One region of the Kitasatospora sp. NPDC058184 genome, then DNA from elsewhere that is predicted to be linked to it. Evidence: riboswitches for the same ligand, from Rfam matches in the RefSeq annotation. Region 1 holds a riboswitch; the other holds the start of a gene.
The links. A riboswitch is a leader RNA that binds a small molecule or an ion and turns the genes downstream of it on or off. The one in region 1 is predicted to bind glycine.
Positions count from the first base shown of each region.

Region 2: linked by a shared signal. The riboswitch ahead of gcvP (aminomethyl-transferring glycine dehydrogenase) and the one ahead of gcvT (glycine cleavage system aminomethyltransferase GcvT) in region 1 are both predicted to bind glycine.

Region 1 covers NZ_JBHVVE010000004.1:443,623-458,064, reverse strand. The annotation lists gene ACFVXH_RS10590 (enhanced serine sensitivity protein SseB C-terminal domain-containing protein) at 333-1,256, opposite strand; gene ACFVXH_RS10585 (enhanced serine sensitivity protein SseB C-terminal domain-containing protein) at 1,373-2,176, opposite strand; glycine riboswitch at 2,385-2,486, shown strand; gene gcvT (glycine cleavage system aminomethyltransferase GcvT) at 2,717-3,838, shown strand; gene gcvH (glycine cleavage system protein GcvH) at 3,938-4,318, shown strand; gene glyA (serine hydroxymethyltransferase) at 4,399-5,667, shown strand; gene ACFVXH_RS10565 (L-serine ammonia-lyase) at 5,829-7,196, shown strand; gene ACFVXH_RS10560 (MDR family MFS transporter) at 7,266-8,831, opposite strand; gene ACFVXH_RS10555 (NADPH-dependent FMN reductase) at 8,854-9,492, opposite strand; gene ACFVXH_RS10550 (TetR/AcrR family transcriptional regulator) at 9,643-10,398, shown strand; gene ACFVXH_RS10545 (nuclear transport factor 2 family protein) at 10,454-10,936, opposite strand; gene ACFVXH_RS10540 (class I SAM-dependent methyltransferase) at 11,252-12,025, opposite strand; gene ACFVXH_RS10535 (hypothetical protein) at 12,116-12,730, shown strand; gene ACFVXH_RS10530 (DMT family transporter) at 13,804-14,442, opposite strand, start outside.
Region 2 covers NZ_JBHVVE010000018.1:6,772-21,213, reverse strand. The annotation lists gene ACFVXH_RS29250 (glutamate--cysteine ligase) at 1-1,064, opposite strand, end outside; gene ACFVXH_RS29245 (hypothetical protein) at 1,443-2,015, shown strand; gene ACFVXH_RS29240 (DUF5999 family protein) at 2,428-2,619, shown strand; gene gcvP (aminomethyl-transferring glycine dehydrogenase) at 2,738-5,638, opposite strand; glycine riboswitch at 5,876-5,979, opposite strand; gene ACFVXH_RS29230 (PRC and DUF2382 domain-containing protein) at 6,203-7,405, shown strand; gene ACFVXH_RS29225 (MFS transporter) at 7,621-9,117, shown strand; gene ACFVXH_RS29220 (DNA polymerase IV) at 9,259-10,686, opposite strand; gene ACFVXH_RS29215 (vancomycin high temperature exclusion protein) at 10,759-11,451, opposite strand; gene ACFVXH_RS29210 (MerR family transcriptional regulator) at 11,576-12,220, opposite strand; gene ACFVXH_RS29205 (bifunctional nuclease family protein) at 12,444-12,920, opposite strand; gene ACFVXH_RS29200 (MerR family transcriptional regulator) at 13,018-13,713, opposite strand; gene ACFVXH_RS29195 (FHA domain-containing protein) at 13,893-14,435, opposite strand.

The sequences.
Region 1 (14,442 bases):
GCGTCGTGCACAGGCACTGCCACCACGCGGGATGGGCGTCGCGTGGACGGGCTTGTCGGCGTGCGCGCTCACCTTTGTGGGGTTCCAGCACGCGCGGTGCGTTGCGCAGAACTCTCTGCCATCCGAACTGGCTTGCGCCAGCCCTGACAACCGACAGATGCCCAACTGTGATCTGCGTGCATGCACCTCCCCGATCTTCGGCATATACCTCTTCACATGGCTGTAACTGCCATGTCAAGATGACCGGGCCGCACATCCGGAAATTCGTCCGGAAAGCATCGAAGCCGACTTGACGGACAATCAAGTCGGCTTCGGAGAATGGGTTTTGGGATTCAGCGCCCGGGGTAGCCGGGCCACGGCCGCTGCGGCTGCTGCTGCCAGCCCTGCGCCGGCGGCTGGGTGCCGTACGCGTAGCCCGGCATCGACTGCCCGGGGTACGGCGGCGGGGGCACCGGCGGGTACGGGCCGGTCGGCGGGCGGCCCGCCTCCCGGTCGAAGAACGGCCGCGCGTTGGCGCGCATCCACAGCGCCACCGGGTCGTACTCGTCCGACATCGCCACCGTGGACACCGCAAGCCCCTCCGGGGCCACCGCGATCGCGCGCTGCATCAGCGCCCGCACCGCCTCCACCGCCGGCGGCGAACTCTCGTAGAGGTCAAGGCCGATGGCCAGGTACGGCTCCCCCACCGCGGGCTGCACCCAGGCCCGGCGCAGCGCCCGGACCGCGCGCACCTCGGCGGCCTGCCGCTCCAGCAGCGCGAAGAACGGCTGGGCGTTCAACTGCGGCTCGCTGAGCTTCAACGGCCCGGCCGGCAGCCGGTCCAGGCCCGCGGCGACCCGGCGCAGGTCCGCCCAGGGCACGCCGACGCCGCCGCCGGGGGCGTGCGGGTTGAGCCACAGGCCCCAGCGGGTGCGGTACAGCGAGGCCGCGATCTCCCGGCCGGAGACGACCTCGTGGGCCCGCGCCCAGCCGGAGGCGGTCAGCTGCTCGGGCGAGGTGACGGCCGGCGCGTAGCCGTGGCCGCTGATCTCCATATTCCCGTACTGCGCGTCCGGGCTGCCCGGCGTACCGTGCCACAGCAGCATCCAGACCCGGCCGTCCGCCAGCGCGTGCAGCAGCCGCTCGTACGCGTCGTAGCGCTCCGGCGCGACGTCGCGCAGGGCGCGCTCCAACGCGCCGGGATCAGCTCCCGGGCGCCCGGCCGGTGCCTGGCCCCAGGGCCCCGGCACACCGCCCGCTCCCGTTCCCGCACTCATGCGCCCACCTCGCCGCGCCTCTTTCCCTCAACCCGCCGACCCGTCGGCCGTCTGCACGCACCCTATGGCGCGGCACCGGCCACCGCCACGGCGACGTGCCTCTGATCCGGACCCGCTCACGCCCGCGTGTGGAAAGGCAGTACCCGGGTGAGCAGCCACTCGACCACCGGGTCGTCGGCGAGGTCGAGCAGTACGAGGTGGACGCCCCCGGGCAGCGGCGCGGTTCCCAGCGCTCGCCCGAGTGCCTCGTTCACCGCGGCCGGGTCGGCCGGGGCCGCCGGGTCCAACTGGACGCCCACGAACATCACGGTCGGTTCGCCCTCGATGCTGGCCAGCGCCCTGCGGGCGGTCAACACACCGGGCAGCGCCGACAGTTCGCTCCGGCAGGCGGCCAGGAAGTGCTCCGGGTCCTCGCCCGGCACCGGCTCGCGCAGCGCCACCCGGCCGCCGGTCGGCTCCGCGGCGCCCTCGGCCTGCTCCCAGCGGTCCTCGCGCGGGCCGCGGCGCAGCTCGGCGACCCCCTGCGGCGGCACCGGGAGGCCCACCGGCGCGTCCGGGTTCACCGCGATGCCCAGGCCCAGCGGCAGCCCGCGGGCGAACTCCCACACCGGCGCGATCGCGAAGGCCATCCCCGGCGCCTGCTGGAGGAACACCTCCTGCGAGGAGAACACCGGCACGTACGGGTCGCCGCCCAGCTCGATGGTCGGCAGGTCGAGCGCCTGGCCCTGCGGGTCGGCCCCGGCCGGCAGCGGCACCCACACCTGGCTGCGCGCCAGCACCTCGAACACCCGTGGGGTCGCGCCCGGGTCGCCCAGGGCCGCGGTCAGCACCTGCTCCAGTTCGTTGGCCGGCCAGGAGCCGCCCGCCGGCGCCTCCTCCGGTCCGCCCCACCCCTGCTGCTGCTCCACCGGGTACCCCATGCGCCGCCGATTCCGCCCTCTGCCGTCGGCCGCCCACTGCCGCACCGACGCGCAGCAGTCTAGAGGCGTGCGGGGGTGTGGTCAGGACTCGTGTTCGGGTCCCGCGCGGTGTGACCGGGTCCCCCCTCCCCTCGTCGTCCGGGACGTGCCATGATGTGCCCGTCCGACGGCATGCGCCGCGGGCCCCCACAACTCCATACCGGCCGCTCGAACCCGCGCGGGAGAGCCCGGAGTGCCGCTCAGGCACAGCCGGCGCCGAAGGAGCAAGTCCTCCCCGGAATCTCTCAGGCACCCCTACCGCACGGGTTAGGCACATCTGGAAAGCGGCGCCCGGCCCTGTCGTGCGCCCACCCACGGTGCAAGCCGTCATGCTGTCCCCCAAGCTGGAAACGGCTGCGGGCGGCGGGGCGGTGAAGCTCTCAGGTTCGACGACAGATGGGGAGACCCACGCCGCCGCATGCCCGCGCGCAGGGTCGGCCCCCCAGCGGGTCCGGTCCGGTGCGTGCACCCCTGAGTGCCCCGACCGAGGAGTTCCTGGCCATGTCGTCCCTCCGCCTGACCGCGCTCGACGCGCTGCACCGCGCCCTCGGCGCGACCATGACCGACTTCGCCGGCTGGGACATGCCGCTGCGCTACGGCAGCGAGCGCGAGGAGCACCTCGCCGTCCGCACCAAGGCCGGCCTGTTCGACCTCTCGCACATGGGCGAGATCACCGTCACCGGCCCGCAGGCCGGCGAGATGCTGGACCACGCCCTGGTCGGCTTCGTCTCCGCGCTGGGCGAGCTGCGCGCCCGCTACACCATGATCTGCGCCGAGGACGGCGGCATCCTGGACGACCTGATCGTCTACCGCCTGCGCGAGGACGCCTTCCTGGTCGTCGCCAACGCCTCCAACGCCCAGCTGGTCCTCGACGAGCTGATCGCCCGTGCCAAGGGCTTCGACGCCGTCGTCACCGACGACCGCGACACCTACGCGCTGATCGCCGTCCAGGGCCCGGAGGCCACCGGCATCCTGGCCGACACCACCGACGCCGACCTGCCCGGCCTGAAGTACTACGCGATCCTCCCGGCCTTCGTGGCCGACCGCGAGGTGCTGCTCGCCCGCACTGGCTACACCGGCGAGGACGGCTTCGAGATCTTCTGCCACCCGGCCGACGCCGAGCCGGTCTGGCAGGCGCTGACCGCCGCCGGCGCGGACCGCGGCCTGGTCCCCTGCGGCCTGTCCTGCCGCGACACGCTGCGCCTGGAGGCCGGCATGCCGCTGTACGGGCACGAGCTGTCCACCGACCTGACCCCGTTCGACGCCGGCCTGGGCCGGGTCGTCCGCTTCGACAAGACCACCAACGAGGGCGCCTTCGTCGGCCGCAAGGCCCTGGAGGCGGCCGCCGCCGCGGCCGAGACCAACCCGCCGAAGGTGCTGGTCGGCCTGGTCTCCGACGGCAAGCGGGTGCCGCGCGCCGAGTACACCGTGGTCTCCACCGAGGGCGAGCCGATCGGCCGGATCACCTCCGGCGCGCCGTCCCCGACCCTGGGGCAGCCGATCGCGATGGCCTACGTCGACGCCGCCCACGCCGCCCCCGGCACCACCGTCGCGGTGGACGTGCGCGGCAAGCACGAGCCCGTCAGGGTCGTGGCGCTGCCGTTCTACAAGCGCGCCCGCTGACCCCTCGCACGCCCCCCGTTTTCCCATACGCGCACGTCGCAGCCGTCCGCGCGGCGGCCCGCTTCGTCGTACCCGCTTCCCATCCTGGAGAATGACGCCATGAGCAACCCCCAGCACCTTCAGTACACCAAGGAGCACGAGTGGCTGACGGCCGCCGTGGACGGTGTCTCCACGATCGGTATCACCAAGCACGCCGCGGACGCGCTCGGTGACATCGTCTACGTGCAGCTGCCCGAGGTCGGCGAGACCGTGACCGCCGGCGAGACCTGTGGCGAGCTGGAGTCCACCAAGTCGGTCAGCGACCTGTTCTCCCCGGTGACCGGCGAGGTCACCGAGGTCAACCCGGACGTCCTGGACAACAACGCCCTCGTCAACAGCGACCCCTTCGAGGGCGGCTGGCTGTTCAAGGTGCGCGTCGAGGCCACCGACGAGCTGCTCAGCGCCGACGAGTACGACGCGCTCACCAACCCCCAGGGCTGAGCCCCCGACGGGACGGGCCGCCGCACCGCGGTCCGTCCCGCCCTGGCCCCTTTCCCTCCTCCTCCCGGGAAGACCACACCATGACTGTTCTCAACCAGTCCCTGCACGCCCTCGACCCGGAGATCGCCGCCGCGGTCGACGCCGAGCTGCACCGCCAGCAGACCACCCTGGAGATGATCGCCTCCGAGAACTTCGCCCCGGTGGCGGTCATGGAGGCCCAGGGCTCGGTGCTCACCAACAAGTACGCGGAGGGCTACCCCGGCCGCCGCTACTACGGTGGCTGCGAGCACGTCGACGTGGTCGAGCAGATCGCGATCGACCGCATCAAGGCCCTGTTCGGGGCCGAGCACGCCAACGTCCAGCCGCACTCCGGCGCGCAGGCCAACGCCGCCGCGATGTTCGCGCTGATCCAGCCGGGCGACACCATCCTGGGCCTGAGCCTGGCCCACGGCGGTCACCTGACCCACGGCATGAAGATCAACTTCTCCGGCAAGCTCTACAACGTGGCCGCGTACCACGTGGACGAGAAGACCGGCCAGGTCGACATGGCCGAGGTCGAGCGCCTCGCCAAGGAGCACCAGCCGAAGCTGATCATCGCCGGCTGGTCCGCCTACCCGCGCCAGCTCGACTTCGCCGCGTTCCGCCGGATCGCCGACGAGGTCGGCGCGCTGCTCATGGTGGACATGGCGCACTTCGCCGGCCTGGTGGCCGCCGGGCTGCACCCGAACCCGGTGCCCTACGCGGACGTGGTCACCACCACGACCCACAAGACCCTGGGCGGCCCGCGCGGCGGCGTCATCCTGTCCAAGGCCGAGTTCGCCAAGAAGATCAACTCCGCGGTCTTCCCCGGCCAGCAGGGCGGCCCGCTGGAGCACGTGATCGCCGGAAAGGCGGTCGCCTTCAAGGTCGCGGCCTCCGAGGAGTTCAAGGAGCGCCAGCAGCGCACCCTGGACGGCGCCCGCATCCTCGCCGAGCGCCTGCTCCAGGCCGACGTGGCCGAGGCCGGCGCCAGCGTGCTCTCCGGCGGCACCGACGTCCACCTGGTCCTGGTCGACCTGCGCAACAGCCAGCTCGACGGCCAGCAGGCCGAGGACCGGCTGCACGAGGTCGGCATCACCGTCAACCGCAACGCCATCCCGAACGACCCGCGCCCGCCGATGGTCACCTCGGGCCTGCGCATCGGCACCCCGGCCCTGGCCACCCGCGGCTTCCAGGCCGAGGACTTCCGCGAGGTCGCCGACATCATCGCCGAGGCGCTCAAGCCCGCCTTCGACGAGACCGTCGCCGACGCGCTGAAGGCCCGGGTCTCCGCCCTGGCCGCGAAGTACCCGCTCTACCCGAACCTCTGATCACTCCGGTGATCGTTCGGGCGGGGTGACCGGCCTCACCCCTCCGGCGTACCAGGCACCCCGGGGCACCGCGCACACTGGAAGTGCGCGCGGTGCCCCGTCCCGTGTCGGCCCCTCCCTGCCCGCAAGTCCTTCCACGAGACCAGACAAGGACGTCCCCCGTGGCCATCAGCGTCTTCGACCTCTTCTCCATCGGCATCGGCCCGTCGAGCTCCCACACCGTGGGCCCGATGCGCGCCGCCCGGATGTTCGCCCGCCGACTGCGCACCGAGGACCTGCTGGACCGGGTGACGGGCGTACGGGCCGAGCTGTACGGCTCGCTCGGCGCCACCGGCCACGGCCACGGCACCCCGAAGGCCGTCCTGCTCGGCCTGGAGAACGCCTCGCCCCGCACCGTCGACGTCGACCAGGCCGACAAGGACGTCGAGCGGATCCTCGCCGAGAAGCGGATCAACCTGCTCGGCGAGCACCCGATCGACTTCGACCCGGACACCCAGCTGATCCTGCACCGCCGCCGCTCGCTGCCGTACCACGCCAACGGGATGACCCTGTGGGCGTACGCGGCGGACGGCTCGACCCTGCTGGAGAAGACCTACTACTCGGTCGGCGGCGGCTTCGTGGTGGACGAGGACGCGATCGGCGCGGACCGGGTCAAGCCCGACGACACCGTGCTGAAGTACCCCTTCCGCACCGGCGACGAGCTGCTGCGGCTCAGCCGGGAGACCGGGCTGTCGATCTCCGGCCTGATGCTGGAGAACGAGAAGGCCTGGCGCAGCGAGGAGGAGATCCGGACCGGTCTGCTGGAGATCTGGTCCGTGATGCAGGAGTGCGTGCGGGCCGGCATGTCCCGCGAGGGCATCCTGCCGGGCGGGCTGAAGGTCCGCCGCCGGGCCGCCTCGGGTGCCCGCGCGCTGCGCGCCGAGGGCATCGGGCCGGCCAACGCGATGGAGTGGGTGACCCTCTACGCGATGGCCGTGAACGAGGAGAACGCCTCCGGCCGCCGGGTCGTCACCGCGCCGACCAACGGCGCCGCCGGGATCATCCCGGCCGTCCTGCACTACTACCTGAACTTCATCCCGGGCGCCGACGACGACGGCATCGTCCGCTTCCTGCTCGCCGCCGGCGCCATCGGCATGCTCTTCAAGGAGAACGCCTCCATCTCCGGCGCCGAGGTCGGCTGCCAGGGCGAGGTCGGCTCCGCCTGCTCGATGGCCGCGGGCGGCCTCGCCGAGGTCCTCGGCGGCACCCCCGAGCAGGTCGAGAACGCCGCCGAGATCGGCATCGAGCACAACCTCGGCCTCACCTGCGACCCGGTCGGCGGCCTGGTCCAGATCCCCTGCATCGAGCGCAACGGCATGGCCTCCGTCAAGGCCGTCACCGCGGCCCGGATGGCGCTGCGCGGCGACGGACGGCACCACGTCTCGCTGGACAAGGCGATCAAGACGATGAAGGAGACCGGGGCCGACATGAAGATCAAGTACAAGGAGACCTCGCGCGGCGGGCTCGCCGTGAACGTCATCGAGTGCTGAGCTGACCGGCTTTTCCGCAGGCCCCCGGGCGGTCCCCCGTTCCGCCCGGGGGCCTGCGCGTGCTCCGGATCACCCGGCCGTGGCCGCCTTCGCGGGGGTGTCGGCCGGCTTGATCTCCCTGGCCGCTCCCTGCCGCGGGCGGACCAGGCAGGCGAGGGCCGTCGCCGCGGCCGCCAGCAGCACCCCGCCCACGACCGTGCCGTGCAGGCCGCCGGTGACCGCCGCCCCGACGGCGTCGCGGACGGCCGCCGGGAGCCCGTCGAGGGAGGCCGGGGTCAGCCCTCCGCCGGTGAGCCGGCCGGCCTCGGCGGACCCGAGGCGCTCCGTGAGGGAGTCGGTGAGCCGCGCCGTGTAGACCGCGCCGAGCGCCGCCATGCCGAGCGAGCCGCCGATGCTCCGCAGCAGCGTGACCACGCCCATCGCCGCGCCCATGTCCTGCGGCCGGACCGCCCCCATCGAGGTCAGCAGGGTGCTCTGCATCACCAGGCCGAGACCGATCCCGGCGACGGCCGTGAGGGCCGAGGCCACGGCGATCGGGGTGTCGGTGCGCAGGAGCAGCAGCAGCGCGCCGCCGGCCAGGGTGACCGCGCCGCCCAGCAGCGGGTAGCGCCGCTCGCCGCCGGGCCGGCCCATCAGCCGCGCCGTCACCAGCTGGGTGCCCATCATGCCGAGCATCAGCGGCAGCAGGAGCAGCCCGCCGGCGGTGGGCGAGGCGCCCCGGGCCAGCTGCAGGTAGAGCGGCAGGTAGCCGACCAGGGCGATCATCACCGCGCCGGTGAGGAAGCCGAGCACCTGCGCCACCGTGAAGTTGCGGTCGCGGAACAGCGCGGGCGGGATCAGCGGCCCGGGGGCGCGCAGTTCGGTCCGGGCGAACCAGCCCAGCGCGACCACCGCGACGAGCGCCGTGCCGAGGAGCACCGGGGAGGTCCAGGAGTAGGCGGTGCCGCCCCAGCTGCTCACCAGGGTGAGCGCGAGGATGCCGGTGGTCAGCAGGGCGACCCCGGCCCAGTCGAACGGGGCGCGCACCCGCTCCGTCCGCAGCCGTACCCCGACGCCGACCGCGAGCAGCGCGACCAGCCCGACCGGCAGGTTGACGTAGAAGGCCCAGCGCCAGCTCAGCCGTTCGGTGAGGAAGCCGCCGAGCAGCGGTCCGCCGACGAAGGCGATCGGCATCAGCACGCCGACCACCGACTGCACCCGCGCCCGGTCGGAGGCGGGGACGAGCACCCCGATCACCGAGAGCGCGCCGACCATCAACCCGCCCGCGCCGATCCCCTGGAGGCCCCGGAAGGCGATCAACTGCCCCATGTCCTGGGCGAGTCCGGCCAGCACCGAGCCGGCCAGGAACACCACCACCGCCCACTGGTAGGCGCCCTTGCGCCCGTACAGGTCGCCGAGCCGGCCCCAGAGCGGGGTGGCGGCGGCGGAGGTCAGCAGGTAGGCGGTGACCGCCCAGGAGAGGTGCTCCAGCCCGCCGAGGTCGCCGACGATGGTCGGCAGCGCGGTGCCGATGATCTGGCCGTCGAGGGCCGAGAGGAAGATGCCGAGCATCAGTCCGACGACGCCGAGCAGCGGCGGCTTGGGCCGCTCGTCGGCCTGCTCCTTGTTCTGGCCCCCGCTCTGTTCCGTGGCCATGCCGTCCGCCCCCTTCCCCGGCTCAGGCCGCGAACGGGCGGGCCCGGCGGGCGTCCCGCAGTGCCTGCGCCCACCAGGTGAGCTGGTCGAGCATGGTCTTGGCGGCGGTGTCGGCGGCCGGGTCGATCGCCTTGCCCTCGGCGTCGAAGCACTGCGAGGCGCCGTGGAAGCTGACCGTGTTGCGGATCGTGGCGGCGTTCAGCTCGGCCATCACCACCCGCAGCTGCTCGACCGCCCGCAGGCCGCCGGACAGGCCGCCGTACGAGACGAAGCCGACCGGCTTGCCGTGCCACTGCCGGTTGTGCCAGTCGATGGCGTTCTTCAGCGGGGCCGGGAAGCTGTGGTTGTACTCGGGCGTGACGATCACGAAGGCGTCGGCCGCCTCCAGCCGGGGCGACACGGCGGCCAGCAGCGCGGCGTCGTCCGGGGAGAGCTCGCCGCCGAAGGACGGGAAGGTGACGGGCAGCGGGGTCTCCACCAGGTCGATCCGGTCGGCGGTCAGGTCGCCGCGCGCTTCGAGGTGGCCGAGCAGCCAGTCGGCGACCACCGGGCCGAAGCGGCCGTCGCGGGTGCTGCCGACGAGGACGGCGACCTTCAGGTTCTGCTCGTTGGACGTCCGCTCGTTGGACTTCTGCTCGCTGGACTTCTGCTCCGTGGACATGGGAGTCCCCCTCCGGGATGGCTGGTGTGTACGGCGTATCCGTCTCGAATACAACGTACACATCGACGTGTACGGCGTCCACTGCCGATACGCCGTACACAGGAGGGTGCTACGGTGGGACCGACCCCCAGTCGGAAGGAGCCCGCCCCCATGCCCGCTCAGCAGGCCCCCACCGGGGACACCCCCGCCGGCGACGACAGGCCCCCGGCGTCACTCTGGGAGCGCCTGGACCGCCCGGCCCCCGCCCCGCGCACCACCCTGACCCCGCAGCGGATCGCCGAAGCCGCCGTCGCCGTCGCCGACGCCGAGGGCCTGGACGCCGTCACCATGCGCCGACTGGCCGCCGAACTCGGCGTCGCCCCGATGGCCGCCTACCGGTACGTCTCCGGCAAGGACGAACTCATCGAGCTGATGGTCGACTTCGTCTACGGCCGACTCCCCCTGGACGCCGCCCCCGCCGAGGACTGGCGGGAGACCATGCGCGCCCTCGCCCTCCACCTGCGGGCCATGCACCTGGCCCACCCGTGGACCGTCCGGGCGGCCACCCCGTTCTCCCTCAGCCCGAACCAACTCGCCGTCCCCGAGCACGCGTTCGCCGCCCTGGCCGAGCACGGCCTGGACGCCGACACCACCATGGCGGTGTTCCGCACCGTCACCGGCTACGTCCACGGCTCGGTCACCACCGAGGTCACCCTGGACACCCTGCGCCGCGAGCGCGGCTGGTCCGACGGCGACCAGACCCGGGCCGGCCTCGCCCCCCGGATGACCTGGCTGATGGGCACCGGCCGCTACCCCAACTACCAGCGCTACCTCCACGCGGCCACCCGCAAGGACGACCCCGACTGGCAGTTCGAAACCGGCCTCGACTGCGTCCTCGACGGCATCGCCGCCCACTTCGCCCTCTGACCGGTCCGCTCACGGAGTGGGAAGTCGGCCGGTCCAACTTCCCACTCCGCCCTTCCTACCTGCCGGCCGCCCCGGCCCCCAGCCGCGCGGCGACGGCACCCAGCCGGCCCATCGCGTGGGCCACGCCCAGGCCGTCCATGTAGTCCCGCACGTGCACCAGCAGGCCGTCCCGGGCGCGCATCACCAGCAGGCCAGGCACGGTGAACGGCTCTCCGGTGGTGGCGAGCGTCCCGACCACCTGCTGCTCGACGGTCAGCACCTCCGGGTCGGCCCCCGGGTGGACGGCCACCTCCCGGATCTCCCGCGGCCGCGCCGCACTCGCACCCCAGGCGGCCCGGTAGCCGGCCCGGATCTCCTCCCGCCCCCGGTACCGCTCCGGCATCCCGGGGAACAGGAACGGGAACTCGTGCACCCCGTCCTCGGCGTACAGTTCGGCCAGCGCGTCCGCGTCCAGGTCGAGCATCGCCCGCCGGTAGCGGACGAGCAGGTCGAGCGGGCTGGGTGTGCTGGGCGGGCTGGGCGTGGCGGAATCCGGCATGACGGCGGCCCCTTCGGCAGCGGACGGGGACGCCAGGATCCCTCTGCGGCAATCGACTTGGCCCCCGCGCATCGATCGATGGCCCCAACCCTAGCCGCCGCCGGGAGGCGGGCCACCTCGCCCTGCCCCCGATCCACCGACCGTTCAGCCGCCGCGCCCCAGCAGGCTTCGCCCGGCACCGAGGGGCCGTCCTCGGACCCCCGGAATCGGCACCTGCGAGTCCTGCGCTCCGTTCACGGCCCTCGGTCAACCAGCCGCGCTGCACGGGAAGTCGGCCGGTCCGACTTCCTGTGCGGCGGCAGCCGCCGACAACGCCTACCCGGCCGGCCGCTCGCCGGCGAGGACCAGGCGGTAGCCGTAGTCCATGCTGTCCCGGCCGAGCAGGTCGGCGTACCGCCGGTGCCACGCCCCCGAGGCGAGGTCGGCCCGCAGCCGTTCGACGGCCGGCTCGACCACCTCCGGCGGCAGCTGCGCGAAGGTCGAACTGGCCTGCCGGACCACCGAGTCCAGGTAGTGCTCGGGCCGCCGCCAGTGGGCGATCTGGAAGCCGTCGGTGAAGTCCCAGGGAACGGGGAAGGACAGCACGGTGTGCGCGTCCAGGGCCTCCACCACCTGCTCCAGCGGCGTGAAGCGGGAGTCCTCCAACTCCCTGATCTCCGGCAGGTAGTCCTCCAGCAGCCACAGCTGCGGCCGGTGCGCCGGGTCCCAGGTGAACACCGCCTGCCGCCGCGCGACCCGCCGCAACTCGGCCAGCCCGCGCCGCTGGTCCGACCAGTGGTGGACGGTCAGGACGGCCATCGCCGCGTCGAACGCCCCGTCCTCGAAGGGCAGTTGCTCGGCCGAGGCCTTGACCTTCCGCTCCTCCGGATGCTGGTCGAGCATGACCTGCGACGGGTCGACGGCCGTGACCTCGGCGTCCTCCGGCTCGTACGATCCAGCCCCCGCACCGACGTTGACCACCGTGCGCGCTCCCCGCAGCGCCGACCCGATCAACGCGTGCAGCCGCGGATCGGGCCGACGGACCTGCCGGTACCCGACGCCGATCCGGTCGTACCTCGCCGTCCGGCTCTCCTGCCCCGTGTGTCCCATCCGACCAGCCCATCAAACGGGACCACCGGAGGCAACCGCTTCGCGTGAACCCGCACCGACGGGGGAGGCCGTGGCGGTACCGTCGGCCGCATGACCGAACTCAGCGACTGGACCTACGTGGTGACCGACATCGAGGTGGACGGCCCGTGGCCGGGACCGAACTCGATGCGGTCCTTCGCGTCCGTGGCCACGACCATGGACGGCCGGACCTTCGGCGAGTTCGAAGCCGTCCTCGAACCGCTTCCCGGATCGGCCCCGAACCCGCGCACGAAGGAGTGGTTCGACTCCGAGCCGGGCGCCTGGGAGGCCGCGACGACGAACCCGGAGCCCGTCACCGACGTCATGACCGGGTACGTCGAGTGGGTCCGGTCCCTACCCGGCCGGCGGGCGTTCGCCGCGGCACCCCTGTCGTTCGACGGAACCTGGATCGACTACTACCTGCGCCGGTTCACCTCCTTCGGACTGCACCAGGGCCCCTACGAGCAGGATCTCCTCTTCCACGGCCCGGCCCTGTGCCTGCGCTCGTACACGGCGGCACTGACCGGCCGACCGCCCGCGGACCTCCCGGCACCGGCACTGCCCCCGCACTGGCTCGGCGGCGTGCGGCACACCCACAAGGCCCTCGACGACGCGCGCGGCTTCGCCGAGCTGCTGCACTTCCTCACCCGGAACTCCGGGACGCCCGCCATCACCTTCGACACCTGAGGACCACCCCGCGACCACCGGTCCCCGGTCACGCCTCCGGAAACGGCGGAGCATCCCTCCTTCCCCCCACCACGAGTGCCCCGAGGCCCTCGCGCGAGAAGTCGGCCGGTCCGACTTCTCGCGCAGACCAACACTCCCTACCACCACCCCGGAAGCACCAAGAAGGCCAACCCCCGGCCAGAACAGCGAGCCCGCAACCGACCGGCCCGCCAGGACAACCCTCCGCGCGGCCGCCTCCAAGCCGGGCTGCGGCCGACAGCTCGCCGCCCCGATCCCCCGTCGCATCCCACAGCTCACCCCGGCGGCCCCCGGAAACCGCCCCAGCTGCCTTCCCCCACCGCGAGTAACCCGGGACCCGCGCGTGAGAAGTCGGCCGGCCCGACTTCTCGCGCAGACCAACACTCCTACCGCCACCCCGGAAGCACCAAGAAGGCCAACCCCCGGCCAGAACAGCGAGCCCGCGACGGCAATCTCGCCCTCGCAGACCAGGTGGGGCGCCCCGACCAGTTCGAGCAGGAACGGGACCCTAGAAGCCATCGCCTCGCCGACAACGAACCCCAGCGCGCAGACGGCATCGGCCAGTTCACCTACAGCCCTGCGGGCCGCGCCCTCGTCCCGGTAGGCGATCCGGGACAGCAACAGGGGAACGCGGTCGGCCGGAGCCCCCTTCGCATCACGCGGTTCTCCCCAGCTGACCCCGAAAACCGCCCTCCGCAGAGTTCCCGCACCGCGAACGAACCGGGGCCCTCGCGCGAGAAGTCGACCGGCCCGACTTCTCGCGCAGACCAACACTCCCTACCGCCGAGCCGGGAGCATCAGGAAGGCTAGCCCTCCGGCCACGACGGCGAGCCCGCGACGGCGACTCGGCCTTGCGGACCATGTGCGGTGCCCCGAGCAGGTCGAGTAGGAACGGCACGGACGACGAACCTCAGCGGGCGTACGGCATCGGTCAGTTCACCGACAGACCTGCGCCCCCACAGGCGATCCGGGACAGCAGCCGGGGAAAGTGCCCGGCCACATCGCGCGGTTGTCCCCTCGGCAGCGTTCCTGCAGTGCGAGCACCCCCGGGGCCGCTATCGGCGGGCTGGGAGGGCCAGGAAGGCCAGGCCTCCGGCGAGGATGGCGAGGCCGTACCAGGAGGCGGTGGGCAGGCGTTCGTCGAGGGCGGCTACGCCGAGTACCGCCGCGACGGCGGGTTCGGCGAGGGTCAGGGTGGTGGCGGTCTGGGCGGTGGTGTGGCGTAGGCCGTGGCCGAAGAGCCAGTAGGCGAGGAAGGTGGTGATCACCGCGAGGTGCAGCACCACGCCTGCCCCGCGCGGCGTGAGCAGCCAGCCCGTGGGGCCGCACAGCAGTACCGGGAGGACGATCAGCGCTCCGCCGCCGAACATCGCGCCCATCACCCCGCCGGAGGGGTGTCCGCCGGCGATCAGCCGCCCGCCGATCAGCGAGTAGACGGCGTACGAGAGTCCCGAGAGCGCGGCCAGGAGCACGCCCGGCAGGTCCACCGTCGTGCCGCCCCCGGCGAGTTCGGGGCCGAGCACCAGGAGGGCGCAGCCGAGTACGGCCAGCGCGGTGGCCCCGGCCCAGCGTCCGCCGGGCCGTCCCTGTCGGGTGAGCCAGCCGAGCAGTCCGGTGAACACGGGCGCGCTGCCGAGCGCGATGACGGTGGCGACGGCCACGCCGGTACGGCTCACCGCCGGGTAGAAGGTCAC
Region 2 (14,442 bases), on a different contig from region 1:
TAGTAGAAGGCGGCGTTGGCGAGCGTGTCGGCGACCGTCGGCCCGGCCGGCAGCGCCCGGTTCTCCACCCTCAGGTGCGCCACCCCGCCCGCGATGTCGTACACCGGGCGGTTCCAGCGGTAGATGGTGCCGTTGTGCAGCCGCATCTCGGCGAGCCTGGGCGCGCCGCCGGAGGCCAGCACCTTCATCGGGTCCTCGTCGTCGCAGATCGGCAGCAGCGCGGGGAAGTACCGCAGGTTCTCCTCGAACAGGTCGTACGCCGAGTCCACCCAGCGCTCGCCGAACCAGGTGATCGGGCGCACGCCCTGGGCCTTGAGCTCCGCCGTACGGGTGTCACAGGCCTGTTGGAAGAGCACCGGACGGGTCTCCCGCCACAGCTCCCGCCCGAACAGGAAGGGCGAGTTGGCGCCGAGCGCGAGCTGCGGCCCGCAGATCGCCTGGGCCGCGTTCCACACCGAGGAGAACCGCTGCGGGGTCACCTGGAGGTGCAGTTGGAGCGAGGTGGCGGCGGCCTCGGCCACCATGGTGATCGACTCCAGCTGGAGGTGCTCGACGCCCTCGATGTCCAGCGCGATGTCCTCCCCGCGGGCGGCCAGGATCTGGTCGCTGAGCAGGCTGTACCGCTGGTTGTGGCTCATCGCGTCCAGCCCGGTGTGGGCGTGCTCCAGCGTCGGCAGGATGCCCACCATGACGATCCGGGCGCCCGCCTCGGCCGCCTGCCGGTCGGCGTAGCGCAGCCCGGTGTCGATCTCCTCGCGCAGCTCCTCGAACACGTGGCCGCAGAGCCGGTGCGGCGTGATGTTGACCTCGATGTTGAAGCGGCCCAGTTCGGTCTGGAAGTCGCTGGAGCCGATCGCGCTCAGCACCTGCGCGTTGTTCATGGCCGGCAGGCCCTGCTCGTCGGCCAGGTTGAGCTCGATCTCCAGGCCCATCACCGCCCGCGGCCGGTCGAAGCGGTCCTCCCGGATCATCCGTCCGAGCACGTCCAGACACGTGTGGAGCTTGCGCCGGTAGAGCTGCCGGTCCGCCAGTTCCGCCCGAGTCGCCACGACCTTCTCGCCCACGGTCCCCTCCTCCAGAGCCACCCCGTCGAGCACCCGGTCGACCGACCGTGCAAGCATGATGCCCACCGCGAAGATCGATACCCGAACGTGCGTACTGGCTTGCAATGCAAGGCATCTGACGGAAAATCAGACGAACTGTGGACTTGCCCGACACCACAGCCTGTGATAAACAGATCACCCTGCGCACCTGTTCGAATTCGCACAGCGCTCCGGCCGGTCCGCCTCGCCCCGAAAGCCCTCGTCGAGGCGGCGACCGCGCCGGCACCGCGATCCTGCACAACCGGACACGGCCCGGCCCCGTCACCGACGACGCGTCGCCCCGCCACGCCGGTATGCCGCACTCGCACGCCGATCTCGCTTGGAGAGGCGGACCCCGCCATGACTCTGCAAACCCCCCAGCCCCCGCCGAGCGCCCTGCGCGCCGTCCTGGGCGCGCTCGACTCGGAGACCGCGCTGCGCCAGCCCGCCGCCGCAGCACTGCGCCATCCGACCGGCCCACTGCTCCCCGCCCACCCGCTCGCGGTGCACGTCCTGAACGGCCCGCGCCCGGAGCTGCCGGCCGCCCGCCGCACCGGCTGGCGCTTCCTGATCAAGGACGGCGCCGAGGTGGCCGCCGCCGCCGAGGTGGTGCAGAGCGCCGAGGGCCACAGCTTCTCCCACTTCACCGCCGGCCCCTACCTCGACTCGACGGTCCGGGCGCTGCGCGAGGCCTGGCAGCTCGCCCAGGGCTCCCGGACCCGCCGGCAGCCCCGGCTGCTGACCTTCCCCGGCCAGTACGCCACGGCGCTCTGGCTGCACAACCCCGACACCGACCCGGACGGCGACCTCCTGATCCCCCTGGCCCCGGCCCCGCTCGGCGTCGCCGCGCACCGCGCCCGGCCCGCCGCCGAACTGCTGCCGCTGCTCGCCCGCGCCCCGCTCGCCGGGCCACTGCTGCTCGGCACCTCCTGACCCGCCGACGCCCCACGGGCCGCCGGGCCCACCCGCCCGGCGGCCCTCGACCGCGCCCGCGCGCCCGCTTCCAAACCCTCACCCGAACGGTGACCACCCGTCCGGGCCATTCGACATGGCCCCAACGGGCCATGTCCCGACTGACCCACCGGTGCGCCTTTTCCCGTCGGCCCCACCTGAACGGGTGATCTCTACCCGGGAGTTGTGGCGCATGTCACGAAATCCCTGCGCGCGGCTCCCGGGATGCCGACACTGGGAACCAGCGTGGAAGGACCCCCTGTCCTACCCACTTGGGCGCCGGCCCACACTTGGCCGGCGCGCGGACAGGATCCGACCACCGCGGCGGCCCCGGACGGCACCACCTCCGGCGACCGCACCACGGGGAGGATCGCAGAGCGAAGCGAGGGTACGCATGTGCCAGCACCGTCCTGAGTGCCCGACGGCCGAGTCCGAGGACCGCGAGGCGGCCGTATCGGTGGCCCGTCACCCGGAGCAGGGCTGGAGCCTGCTCTGCAACGGCGTCGTCCTGTTCGAGGACACCGGCGAACTGCTGCCCGACGGCCGGGTGATCGCCCCGCGCCGCCCCGTCGCCCACGCGGCCTGACCACCCGGTCCGACCGTACGGCGGGGGCAGCCGCCGACCAGCGCAGACGGGCAGGGCCCCGGCGGAGAACTCCGCCGGGGCCCTGCCGTCCGACCCGGACCACCTGGGCCCGGTCGGGTCAGACGCCGTACTCGTCCAGCGGCGGGCAGGAGCAGACCAGGTTGCGGTCGCCGTACGCGCCGTCGATCCGGCTCACCGGCGGCCAGTACTTGTCCGCCGGGTTCACGCCCGCCGGGAAGACCGCCTCCTGCCGCGAGTAGCCGTGCGCCCAGTCGCCGGCCAGCGTGGCGGCGGTGTGCGGGGCGTTGCGCAGCGGGTTGTCGTCGGCCGCCCACTCGCCCGAGCCGACCTTGTCGACCTCGGCCCGGATGGTGATCATCGCGTCGCAGAAGCGGTCGATCTCGTGCAGGTCCTCGGACTCGGTCGGCTCGATCATCAGCGTGCCGGCCACCGGGAAGGACATCGTCGGCGCGTGGAAGCCGTAGTCGATCAGGCGCTTGGCGATGTCGTCCACCGTCACGCCCGTCTCCTTGGTCAGCGGGCGCAGGTCGATGATGCACTCGTGCGCGACCAGCCCGCCCGGACCGGTGTAGAGCACCGGGAAGTGCGGCGCCAGGCGCTTGGCGATGTAGTTGGCGTTCAGCACCGCGACCTGGGTCGCGTGCTTGAGGCCCTCGCCGCCCATCAGCCGGACGTACGCCCAGGAGATCGGCAGGATGGCCGCCGAGCCCCACGGCGCGGCCGAGATCGGGCCCACGCCGGTGGCCGGGCCGGCCTCCGGCTGCAGCGGGTGGTTCGGCAGGTACGGCGCCAGGTGGGCGCGCACCGCGACCGGGCCGACGCCCGGGCCGCCACCGCCGTGCGGGATGCAGAAGGTCTTGTGCAGGTTCAGGTGCGAGACGTCCGCGCCGAACTTGCCCGGCTTGGCCAGGCCGACCAGGGCGTTCAGGTTGGCGCCGTCCACGTACACCTGGCCGCCGGCCTCGTGCACCAGGGCGCAGATGTCGGTGATCTGGGTCTCGTACACGCCGTGGGTGGACGGGTAGGTGACCATCAGCACGGCGAGGTTGTCGCGGTGCTGCTCGATCTTGGCCTTCAGGTCCTCGACGTCCACGTCGCCGTCGACCAGGGTCTTCACCACGACCACGCGCATGCCGGCCATCACCGCGGAGGCCGCGTTGGTGCCGTGCGCCGAGGACGGGATCAGGCAGACGTCGCGCTGGGTGTCGCCGTTGGCGTGGTGGTAGGCGCGCACGGCCAGCAGACCGGCCAGCTCGCCCTGCGAGCCCGCGTTCGGCTGGATCGACACGGCGTCGTAGCCGGTCACCTCGACCAGCTGCTGCTCCAGCTGGCGGATCAGGGTCAGGAAGCCCTGGGCCTGGTCGATCGGCGCGAAGGGGTGCAGCTGGCCGAACTCCGGCCAGGTCACCGCCTCCATCTCGGTGGTCGCGTTGAGCTTCATGGTGCAGGAGCCCAGCGGGATCATGCCGCGGTCCAGCGCGTAGTCCCGGTCCGACAGGCGGCGCAGGTAGCGCAGCATGGCGGTCTCCGAGCGGTGGCTGTGGAAGACCGGGTGGGTCAGGTACTCGTCCTCGCGCAGCAGCGCGGCGGGCAGCGTCTCGGCGGCCTCGGCGACCTCGACGGCGGGGACGCCGAACGCGGCCCAGACGCCGGCCAGGTGCTCGCGGGTGGTGGTCTCGTCGGTGGAGACGGAGATCCGGTCCGCGCCGTCCTGGTGGACGTTGATGCCGTTGGCGCGGGCGGCGGCGGCGATCTCCGCGGCGCGGCCCGGGACGACGGCGGTGACGGTGTCGAAGAACTCGCCGTGCAGCAGCTCGACGCCGCCGGCCCGCAGGCCCTCGGCGAGGGCCGCGGCGTAGCGGTGGGTGCGGCGGGCGATGTCGGCCAGGCCGTCGGGGCCGTGGTAGACGGCGTACATCGAGGCCATCACGGCGAGCAGCACCTGGGCGGTGCAGATGTTGCTGGTGGCCTTCTCGCGGCGGATGTGCTGCTCGCGGGTCTGCAGCGCCAGGCGGTAGGCGCGGTTGCCGTCGACGTCGACGGAGACGCCGACCAGGCGGCCGGGCAGCGAGCGGGCGAACTCGGCGCGCACCGACAGGTAGCCGGCGTGCGGACCGCCGAAGCCCATCGGCACGCCGAAGCGCTGCGAGGTGCCGCAGGCGATGTCGGCGCCCAGCGAACCCGGGGACTTGAGCAGGGTCAGCGCGAGCAGGTCGGCGGCGACGGCGACGATCGCGCCCAGGCCGTGCGCCTGCTCGATCACCGCAGTGAGGTCGCGGACCACACCGGTGGCGCCCGGGTACTGGAGCAGCACGCCGAAGACGCCGCGCTCGACGATCTCGGCCGGGATGCCCTCGGACAGGTCGGCGACGACGACCTCGACACCGGTCGGCACGGCACGGGTGTTGATCACCGCGACGGTCTGCGGCAGGGTCTCGGCGTCGACCAGGAAGACGCCGCCCTTGACCTTGGTGACGCGGCGGGCCAGCGCCATCGCCTCGGCGGCCGCGGTGCCCTCGTCCAGCAGCGAGGAGCCGGAGGTCGGCAGGCCGGTCAGGTCGGAGACCAGGGTCTGGAAGTTGAGCAGCGCCTCCAGGCGGCCCTGCGAGATCTCCGGCTGGTACGGGGTGTAGGCGGTGTACCAGGCCGGGTTCTCCATGACGTTGCGCAGGATCACCGGCGGGGTGAAGGTGCCGTAGTAGCCCAGGCCGATCATCGGCTGGAGCACCTGGTTGCGGCCGGCCAGCTCGCGCAGCTCGGCGAGGACCTGGGCCTCGGTCCGGCCCGCGGGCAGGTCCAGGGCGGTGATGGAGCGGATCGCCTCGGGCACCGCGGTGGCGGCGAGCTCGTCCAGCGAGCCGTAGCCGACGGACGCCAGCATCTTCTCCTGCGCGGCGGCGTCGGGGCCGATGTGGCGGTTCTCGAAGGGGCTGGCCAGCTCAAGCTCGGTGAGGGTCGAGGCGCCGGTGGGGCGTCCCGCGTTCGGCTGGGCGTTCATGGTGGTCGAGGCCTCCTGGTCACGGACCGGCGGGGGTACGCACGCCGGCCGGCCTCGCCGCTGCGGACAGCGGACGAACCTGGGCGGGCGGACCCGACAGGCCTCCCCCTCTGTCATCGGGACCTGAGAGCTTCACCCGCACGGGGCGCTGTGGGCGCTCCGTCGGCTTGCACCGTCGGTGAGGGTGGTGATCGCCGGCTTCCGCGCCGACGCTCCTGCCCTGCTTTCCAGAGTGACCTACCCCACACGGTACGGATGCCTGAGAGATTCCGGGGAGGAGTTGCTCCTTCGGCGCTCCGACCAGCGGCTTTCGCAGTCGGAGACTCTCCCGAGCGGGCTCTGCGGTCGTCGCCCAGGGTACCAGCGGGAGGCCCCCCGATCACGGGTGCGTCAGGTCGTTCGGGGTCTACGCGCGTCCCCCGGACGGTCCAGCGCACAGCCCGTCCGGCGCACCCCGCTCGCGTCCGTCCGATTCATGGCTTTTGGTGTGAAGTGGCGGACGGAACGGGTGCTCCGGCCGCCTTCCTGCGGGAGTTCCGCAAGCTCAGCGCACGGGAGGAAAGAGTGCAGACCGACATCGACCCCCGGGACCTCATCGGTCACAAGGCCGTCGACCGCAACGGAGACAAGATCGGCACGGTCGACGAGGTCTACCTGGACGACGCCACCGGCCGGCCCGAGTGGGCCGCGGTCCGGACCGGCATCTTCGGCCGGGACGCCTTCGTCCCGCTGACCACGAGCGAGTTCGCCGGCGACGAGCTCCGGGTGCCGTACGACAAGTCGCTGGTGAAGGAGTCGCCGGACTTCGGCGTCGGCCAGCACCTGTCCCCCGCCCAGGAGCTCCAGCTGTACCGCTACTACGGGCTCGACACCCCGATGGACGGCCGCCCGAGCCACGAGAACGGGAGCCGGCCCAAGCAGGCCGACCTCGACTTCGGCACCACGGCGGCGGCCGCCGCCGCCACGACGACCGCGGCGGCCCCGGCGAAGTCGCTCACCTTCCACACCCCCGAGCGCTCCCCCGATCCCGTTCCCGAGCCCGCCCCGGCCAGAGCCCCCGTCGCCACTGCCCCGCCCACCGCCGCCGTCACCGCCGCGGTCGCCGACAGCACCGGAACCGCCCCGGAGGCCGACATGCGGATGCTCAGCACCCCCGAGGCCACCACCGCCACCCCGGCGGCCGCGCCCGTCGCACCCACCGTGGAGCCGAGGCCGCAGTCGCAGCCCGCCCCCGCCCCCGCGTCTACGCCCGCCCCGGCGGCGACCGTCGGCGCCGCGCACGCCGACGGCGCCCCGTCCGCCCCCAGCGGCCCGGTCGAGATCACCTGCCGCGAGGAGCGGCTGGAGGTCACCACCGAGTGGCACACCCTCGGCACCGCGAAGCTGCGCAAGTACGTGACGACCGAACAGGTCGAGCGCCGCATCCCCGTGGTCCACGAGCGCGTCCGGGTCGAACGGATGCCGGTCAGCGACGCCGAGCGCGCCACGCTCAGCGAGAAGGACATCGCCGAGGCCGTCGAGGAGGTCACCCTCCGCGAGGAGCGCGCGGTGGTCCGCAAGTACCTCGCGCCCGTCGAGCGGGTCCGCCTGGTCGTCGAGCGCTACACGACGGAGGAGGTGGTCCGGGAGGAGCTCCGCCGCGAGCACGTCGAGGTCCACGACACCACCGCCACCCAGAACACCTCCCCGGCCGGCTCGACGCCACCCCCCGCCTCACCCCCCGCCACCGACTCACCCCGCCCGGCCGCACTGCGCCCGCTCGTCTGACACCACCCGCGAAGAGGGGCCCCGGACACCGTCCGGGGCCCCTCTCGCACACCCACCGCAGGCACCCTCCCCATACCTGCCACCCCCACCACAGCCCTTGTCACGTACCCGACCGTTCACCTTTGCCAAAACTTAACCACTCGATATTTGACACTCTGAAGTATCTCCCTGCATGGTTACTTCAGTTCATTCACTATGTACGGGAGGAAGCAACCGTGAGTGAGGCACCACAGCCCACCACCGCGGCCGAGAAGCAGAGCAGCGCCCGGGTCCTGCCGGCCCTCATCCTGGCGATGCTGTCGTTCAGCGTGGTGCAGACCGCGGTCGTCCCGATCCTGCCCTCGCTGGCCAAGGAACTGCACGTCTCCGCGTCCAGCGTCACCTGGCTGATGACCGCCAACCTGCTCTCCGCAGCCGTGCTGACTCCCCTCCTGGGCCGCTTCGGCGACCTCCGGGGCCGCAAGCCGATGCTGCTGATCTCGCTGGCCGGCCTGGTCGCCGGTTCGGCGCTGGCGGTCAGCACCCACTCCTTCACCTGGCTGGTCGTCGCCCGTGTCCTCCAGGGCGCCGGCGGTGGCGTCCTGCCGCTGGCGATCAGCATCGTCCGTGACGAGCTGCCCAAGCAGAAGGTGACCGGCGGCGTCGCCGCCATCAGCGCCTCGATGGGCGTCGGCTCCGGCCTCGGCCTGGTCGCGACCGGTCTCCTGCTGGAGCACTGGAACTACAAGTCGATCTTCTGGATGGGCCTGGTCTTCGGCCTGATCGCGATCGCCCTGGTCGCCTTCCGCGTCCCGACCGACCCGGTGACCGACAAGGAGGGCGGCGCCGACCCGCTGGGTGCCCTCACCCTGGCCGGCTGGCTCTCCGCGCTGCTGGTCGCGGTCAGCCAGGGCAACCACTGGGGCTGGACCTCCAACAAGACGCTCGGCCTGTTCGCCGTCGCCGCCGTGGTCGCCCTGATCTGGGGGATCATCGAGACCAAGGTCGCGCACCCGCTGGTGGACATGAAGATGATGGCCCGTCCGGCCGTCGCCTTCACCAACGTGGCCGGCCTGCTCATCGGCTTCGGCATGTACGGCTCCTTCATGGTCATCAGCAACTTCGCCCAGACCCCGGAGAAGCTGACCCACTACGGCTTCACCGCCAGCGTGCTGCACGCCGGCCTCCTGCTGCTGCCGTCCGCGATCGGCTCGATGGTCGCCGCCCCGGTCGGCGCCCTGCTGATCGCCCGTCGCGGCCCGCGCCTGCCGCTGGTCCTCGGTGGCGTCCTCGGCGCCATCGCGATGGCCTACCTGGCCGTGCGCCACGGGCACGAGGGCGACATCTACACCGCCTCGGCGATCTTCGGCCTCGGCGTGGGCCTCGCCTTCGCCGCGATGCCGGCCTACATCAACGGCGCCGTCCCGGTCGAGCAGAGCGGTATCGCCAACGGCATGAACTCCGTGCTGCGCACGGTCGGTGGCGCGATCGGCACCGCCGTCATGGCCGCCATCCTGACCGGCGACACCATGAAGCTGCCGCCGCAGATCCCGCTGTCGCTGCCCACCCTGGACGCCTACAAGCACGCGTTCTGGACCGCGGCCGTGGTCTGCGTCGTCGCCGGCATCGTCCCGTTCCTGATCCGCGGCACCACGTCGGCCGCCACCGCGACGGTCGTCGGCGGCTCGGCCCAGCAGGACTCCAGCCCCGAGCTGGTCAAGACCGACGCCTGACGAGGCGTCCGGCCCCCGCGCTCAGGGACAGGGCGCGGGGCCCGGTCCCCGTACATCGTGAGGGCATCACGAACGCACGGGGTCCGGCACGGTGATCGGCCCCACCCGGTACTCCCCCACCGGGTGGGGCCGCTTCGCGTTTCAGGCTCCTTCCCCCGGCCCGCCGTTCCCCTCCGACGCACCGTCCGGCCCCTCGTCCGCACCCGCGTCCCGGCGCAGCGGCAGCGGCCGGGACGGTTCGAGCGCCGGGTCGTCCACCGCGAAGGTCCGTACCCGCCCCGGCCCGTCCCACGGCGTCTCGAACCGTACGGTGACCCTCCCGACGCCACTGCCCTGCACCCAGCCCGGACCGAACTCCTCGTGCCGGACGTCCTGTCCGGGCACCCACCGCCGCACCACGACGGCCTCCGGCTCCGCCTCGGCCTCCTCGGCCTCGGCCGCCGCCTCCGCGTGCTCCGCGGCCTCCTCCCGCAGCGCCTGGGCGAACAGGTCCTCCTGGGTGTAGTCGGCGAGTTGGGCGACGCCCACGCCGAGCAGCCGGACCCCGCCGGTGATCTCCACCTGCTCGGCCAGCCGGCGCGCGGTCGCGGTGATCACCGCCTCGTCGTCGGTGGGCCCGCCGAGCGTCTCCGAGCGGGTCAGCGTCGAGAAGTCGAACCGCCGGACCTTGAGCACCACCGTCCGCCCCGAGCGCCCGGCCGCCCGCAGCCGCCGTACGCACCGGCCGGCCAGGGCCTCCACCTCGCGCAGCACCCGTTCCCGGTCGGCCAGGTCCACCTCGTAGGTGTCCTCCACCGACACGGACTTGGCGTCCTGGTCGGCGATCACCGGCCGCTCGTCCAGCCCTATGGACATCTGGAAGATCCCGGCGCCGTGCGCCCGCCCGACCAGCTGCACCAGCTCCGCCTCCCCCGCCTCCGCGAGGTCGGCCACCGTGCTCAACCCGGCCCGGCGCAGCACCTGTTCGGTGGCCGGCCCGATCCCGGGCAGCGCCCGCACCGGCATCGGGCCGAGCACGGCCCGCTCCTGCCCGGGCTCGATCATGACCAGTCCGTCCGGCTTGGCCTGCTCGGAGGCGATCTTGGCCATCAGCTTGGACCCGGCCGCCCCGACCGAGCCGGTCAGCCCGGTCGACCGCTGGATGTCCGCCCGCAGGTCCTCCGCGAGCGCGAGGACCAGCCGCTCGCCGGTCTCGTGGTCCGCCTCCAGCAGCGCCGGTCCGTACGGGCCGGCCTCCAGGTCCACGAAGGCCTCGTCCAGGCTGAGCGGCTGCACCAGCGGGGACAGCTGCCGCAGCAGCCCCATCACGATCTCGCTGTTCTGCCGGTAGGCCTCGAACCGCCCCGCCAGGAAGGCCGCGTTGGGGCAGAGCCGGCGCGCCTGCGCCATCGGCATCGCCGAGTGCACCCCGAACCTGCGCGCCTCGTACGAGGCCGTGGAGACCACCCCGCGCCCGCCGAGCCCGCCGACGACCACCGGCTTGCCGCGCAGGCTGGGCTTGGCCGCCTGCTCCACCGCCGCGAAGAAGGCGTCCATGTCGAGGTGGATGATGCTCGGCAGAGATCGCACCCGCCGATCATCGCGTACGGGTCCGACAGTGCGTACGAACCGGGCCGGAGGCCCCGCTCCCGGCCCCCGTCGCTACTGCTTCGCGGCCTCCGCCAGCGCCTTCGGAATGCCGTCCTCCCGGGGCCCGAGGAACACCGGGTCCGGCCGCAGCCAGGCGTTGGCCGCCGCCTTGCCCGCCCCGGCGACCTCCCGCAGCCCGCCGTACAGCCAGGTCGCGTCGTGCAGTTCCGGCACCCCGACCGCGTACGAGCGGATCCCCGCCGCCTCGCACAGCGCCAGCGCCCGGCGGACGTGGAAGTCCTGGCTGACCAGCACCGCGTGGTCCACCCCGAAGATCCGGCGCGCCCGGGTGCAGGAGTCCCAGGTGTCGAAGCCCGCGTAGTCCCGCACCACCCGGTCCTCGGGAACACCGTTCCGGGTCAGGTAGTCGTACATCGCGTCGGGCTCGGAGTACTCGACCCGCCCGTTGTCCCCGGTCACCAGGATCGCCTGCACCTTCCCCTCCCGGTACAGGTCCACCGCCGCGACCAGCCGGTGCTCCAGGTACGGGGAGGGCCTGCCCTGGTACAGGCCGGCCCCGAAGACCACCGCGACCGGCGCGGCGGGCGCGCTCTCCACGGTGCCCACCCGGTCCCCCGCGGCGAACCACACCCAGGCGCTCGGCGCCAGCGCCAGCGAGCAGAGCACCGTTCCGACCTGGAACACCCTGCGCTGCGTCCGCCGCTGCCGCAGCCGGGCCCCCAGCAGTCCGGCCCTGCGCCGCAGCAGCCCCGATATACCGGTACCGACTCCCACGTGCCCTCCCTCGATCACGTCAACCGGGGAACACGACGGGGCCGCGGGTCCGAACGGTTCCCCGTCCGGGCCCGCGGCCCCGTCGAACGCCTGCTCAGACCGCCCGGTTGCGCCGCTGGGCCAGCTCGTCGGCCGGGTCGTGCCCGACCATCGTCTCGCCGGTGTCGGTGCGCTCGGCGTGCAGCCGCCCGAGGGTGAGCTCCAGCTCCTGCCAGACCGCTCCGACCGCGATGCCGAAGACCCCCTGACCGCCCTTCAGCAGGTCCACCACCTGCTGCGGCGTCGTGCACTCGTACACCGTCGCGCCGTCGCACATCAGCGTCATCCCCGCCAGGTCGGCCTGGTCGGCGGCCTGGAGGTGGGCGACCGCCACCCGGATGTTCTGCAGCGAGACACCCGCGTCGAGCAGCCGCTTCACGATCTTCAGCAGCAGGATGTCGCGGAAGCTGTAGAGCCGCTGGCTGGTCGACGGGTACGCGGTGCGGACGCTGGGCTCCAGCAGTCCGGTGCGGGCCCAGTAGTCCAGCTGACGGTAGGTGATACCGGCCGCCGCGCAGGCCGTCGGGCCCCGGAAGCCGAGCAGGTCGGACGTCGGGGCCAGCCGTTCGATGGCCGGCTGGCCCGCCTGTACGGCCGGGAACCTGCCGACCCGGGGGAAATCCGTGACGGTGCGAGCGGTGCGCGGCATGTGCACGGCGCACCGGCCTCCCACGGCCGCGTCATCGCCGGTGCTGCTCATGCCTGCCTCCGTCCACTTGTGCTGCGGGCAACCCGACTGCGGGCATCGGCCACCCGGACAGCCACTCCTGACGGTAGGCAGTCCCCTATGACCCGTCAACGATCGCCACGCCGGGCCAGACAAACCACATCACTCAGGAGAGTGGTTTTTCGTGCCCCTAGTGTGGGTAGATGGACGGATTTTGGCAAAACGATGGGCCGAAAGGCCGCACGGTCGGGCCCCGCTACTGCGGGCCGCTGCCGCCGAAGTCCTCGGGCGACACCTGGTCGAGGAACTCGCGGAACTTCTCGACCTCGTCCTCCTGCTCGTCCGGGATCGCGATGCCCGCCTCGGCGAGCACCTCCTCGCTCCCGTAGATCGGCGTGCCGGTGCGCAGCGCCAGCGCTATGGCGTCGGACGGCCGCGCGCTCACCTCGACCCCGCCGGCGAACACCAGCTCGGCGTAGAACACGCCCTCCCGCAGGTCGGTGATCCGGACCTCGGTGAGCTGCTGGCCGAGCGCCTCCAGGACGTCCTTGAAGAGGTCGTGCGTCAGCGGCCGCACCGGCGTCATGCCCTGCTGGGCGAAGGCGATCGCGGTCGCCTCGCCGGGGCCGATCCAGATCGGCAGATAGCGATCTCCCCCGACCTCCCGCAGCAGCACGATCGGCTGGTTGGAAGGCATCTCCACTCGGACACCCACGACGTCGAGCTCATTCACACAGGCAACCCTATGGCTCCGCTCCCGGATATGAAAGCGCAGGGCCGACGCCGCTGGTCAGCGCGGTGCGGCCAGGGCGCGCCGCGGGCGGCACGCGCTATCCGCGCGTCCGCATCCCGGCCTGGACCATGGCCGCGTGCAGCCGTACGGACAGCGTCGCGAGCTCCCGGGCGGTGGCCTCCGCGTGTGCCCTGGTCTGCGGGTTCCGGTGCCGGCGCAACGGCGCCACCACCTGTTCCACCAGCGCGATCTCGCGGTCCGCCGCGGCCTTCATGGCGCGCAGGTGCCGGGGCTCCAGCCCGTACCGGCCGAGCTCCGCGACCAGCCGGGCCACCTGGAGCGCCTCGCCGTCGTAGCCGCCGTCCGGTCCCGGTGCGACGAGCCCGTAGGACTCCCACTCGGCCAGTTCCGGCTCCCCGGCCTCGGCCGCCGCGAGCAGTTCGGCGCGCCCCAGCCGGACGCCGGAGGGCACCTCTCCGCCGGCCACCAGCTCCCGGTCCGCCTCCTCCAGCGGCCCGGGCCGGGTGTCGGCGGCGGAGGGCAGCGCGGGCGGGTTCTCACCGCGCTCGATGGCGTCCAGGTGCTCCCGGATCACCCGCAGCGGCAGGTAGTGGTCCCGCTGCATGCGCAGGACGTAGGCCAGCCGCTCGACGTCGGCCGGGCTGAACTTGCGGTACCCCGAGGGCGTGCGCTGCGGCTCGACCAACCCCTCCGCCTCCAGGAAGCGGATCTTGGAGATGGTGACCTCGGGGAAGTCGTCGCGCAGGAAGGCCAGCACCGCGCCGATGCTCAGCAGCTCGTCACCGCCGCGCCGGCGGCCGACGGGCCGCTCGGCCCGGACCGGCTGCCGCGGGCCCGCGACCACCCCGCGTCCGCCGCGGTCCGCCTGCGGACCGGACGGGGTTGGGGTGGCCGCCCCGAGAGAAGAGGAAGGGGTATTCGTATTCACTCGGGCTCCTGCCGACGTCGTTTTCAGTACCCCCGGTTGTGGCCGGCGAAGAACACCAGCCGGTACTTCCCGATCTGCACCTCGTCGCCGTTGTTCAGCGGCACCTCGTCGATCCGCTCCCGGTTCACGTAGGTGCCGTTGAGGCTGCCCACGTCCGCGACGCTGAAGCCGGCCGGGGTGCGGCGGAACTCCACGTGGCGGCGCGAGACCGTGACGTCGTCGAGGAAGATGTCACCCTGCGGGTGGCGACCCGCCGTGGTGACGTCCGAGTCCAGCAGGAACCGGCTGCCGGAGTTCGGACCGCGCTGCACGATCAGCAGGGCCGAGCCCGGCGGCAGCGCGTCGATCGCCGACAGCACCTCGGCCGACAGGGCCGGCGTGGCGCCGGTGCCGGTCGTGGTGGTGGGGTCGTACGACTCCAGGCCGGAGATGGAGATGGTCGACGTGGTCTCCGCCGCCCCCTCCGGAAGCAGGCCGCCGCGCAGCGCCGTGCCGCAGTTGGAACAGAACCGGGCCGCGGCCGGGTTCCGGTTGCCGCACCTGGGGCACGGAGTGGGGCCAGCCATGTTCACA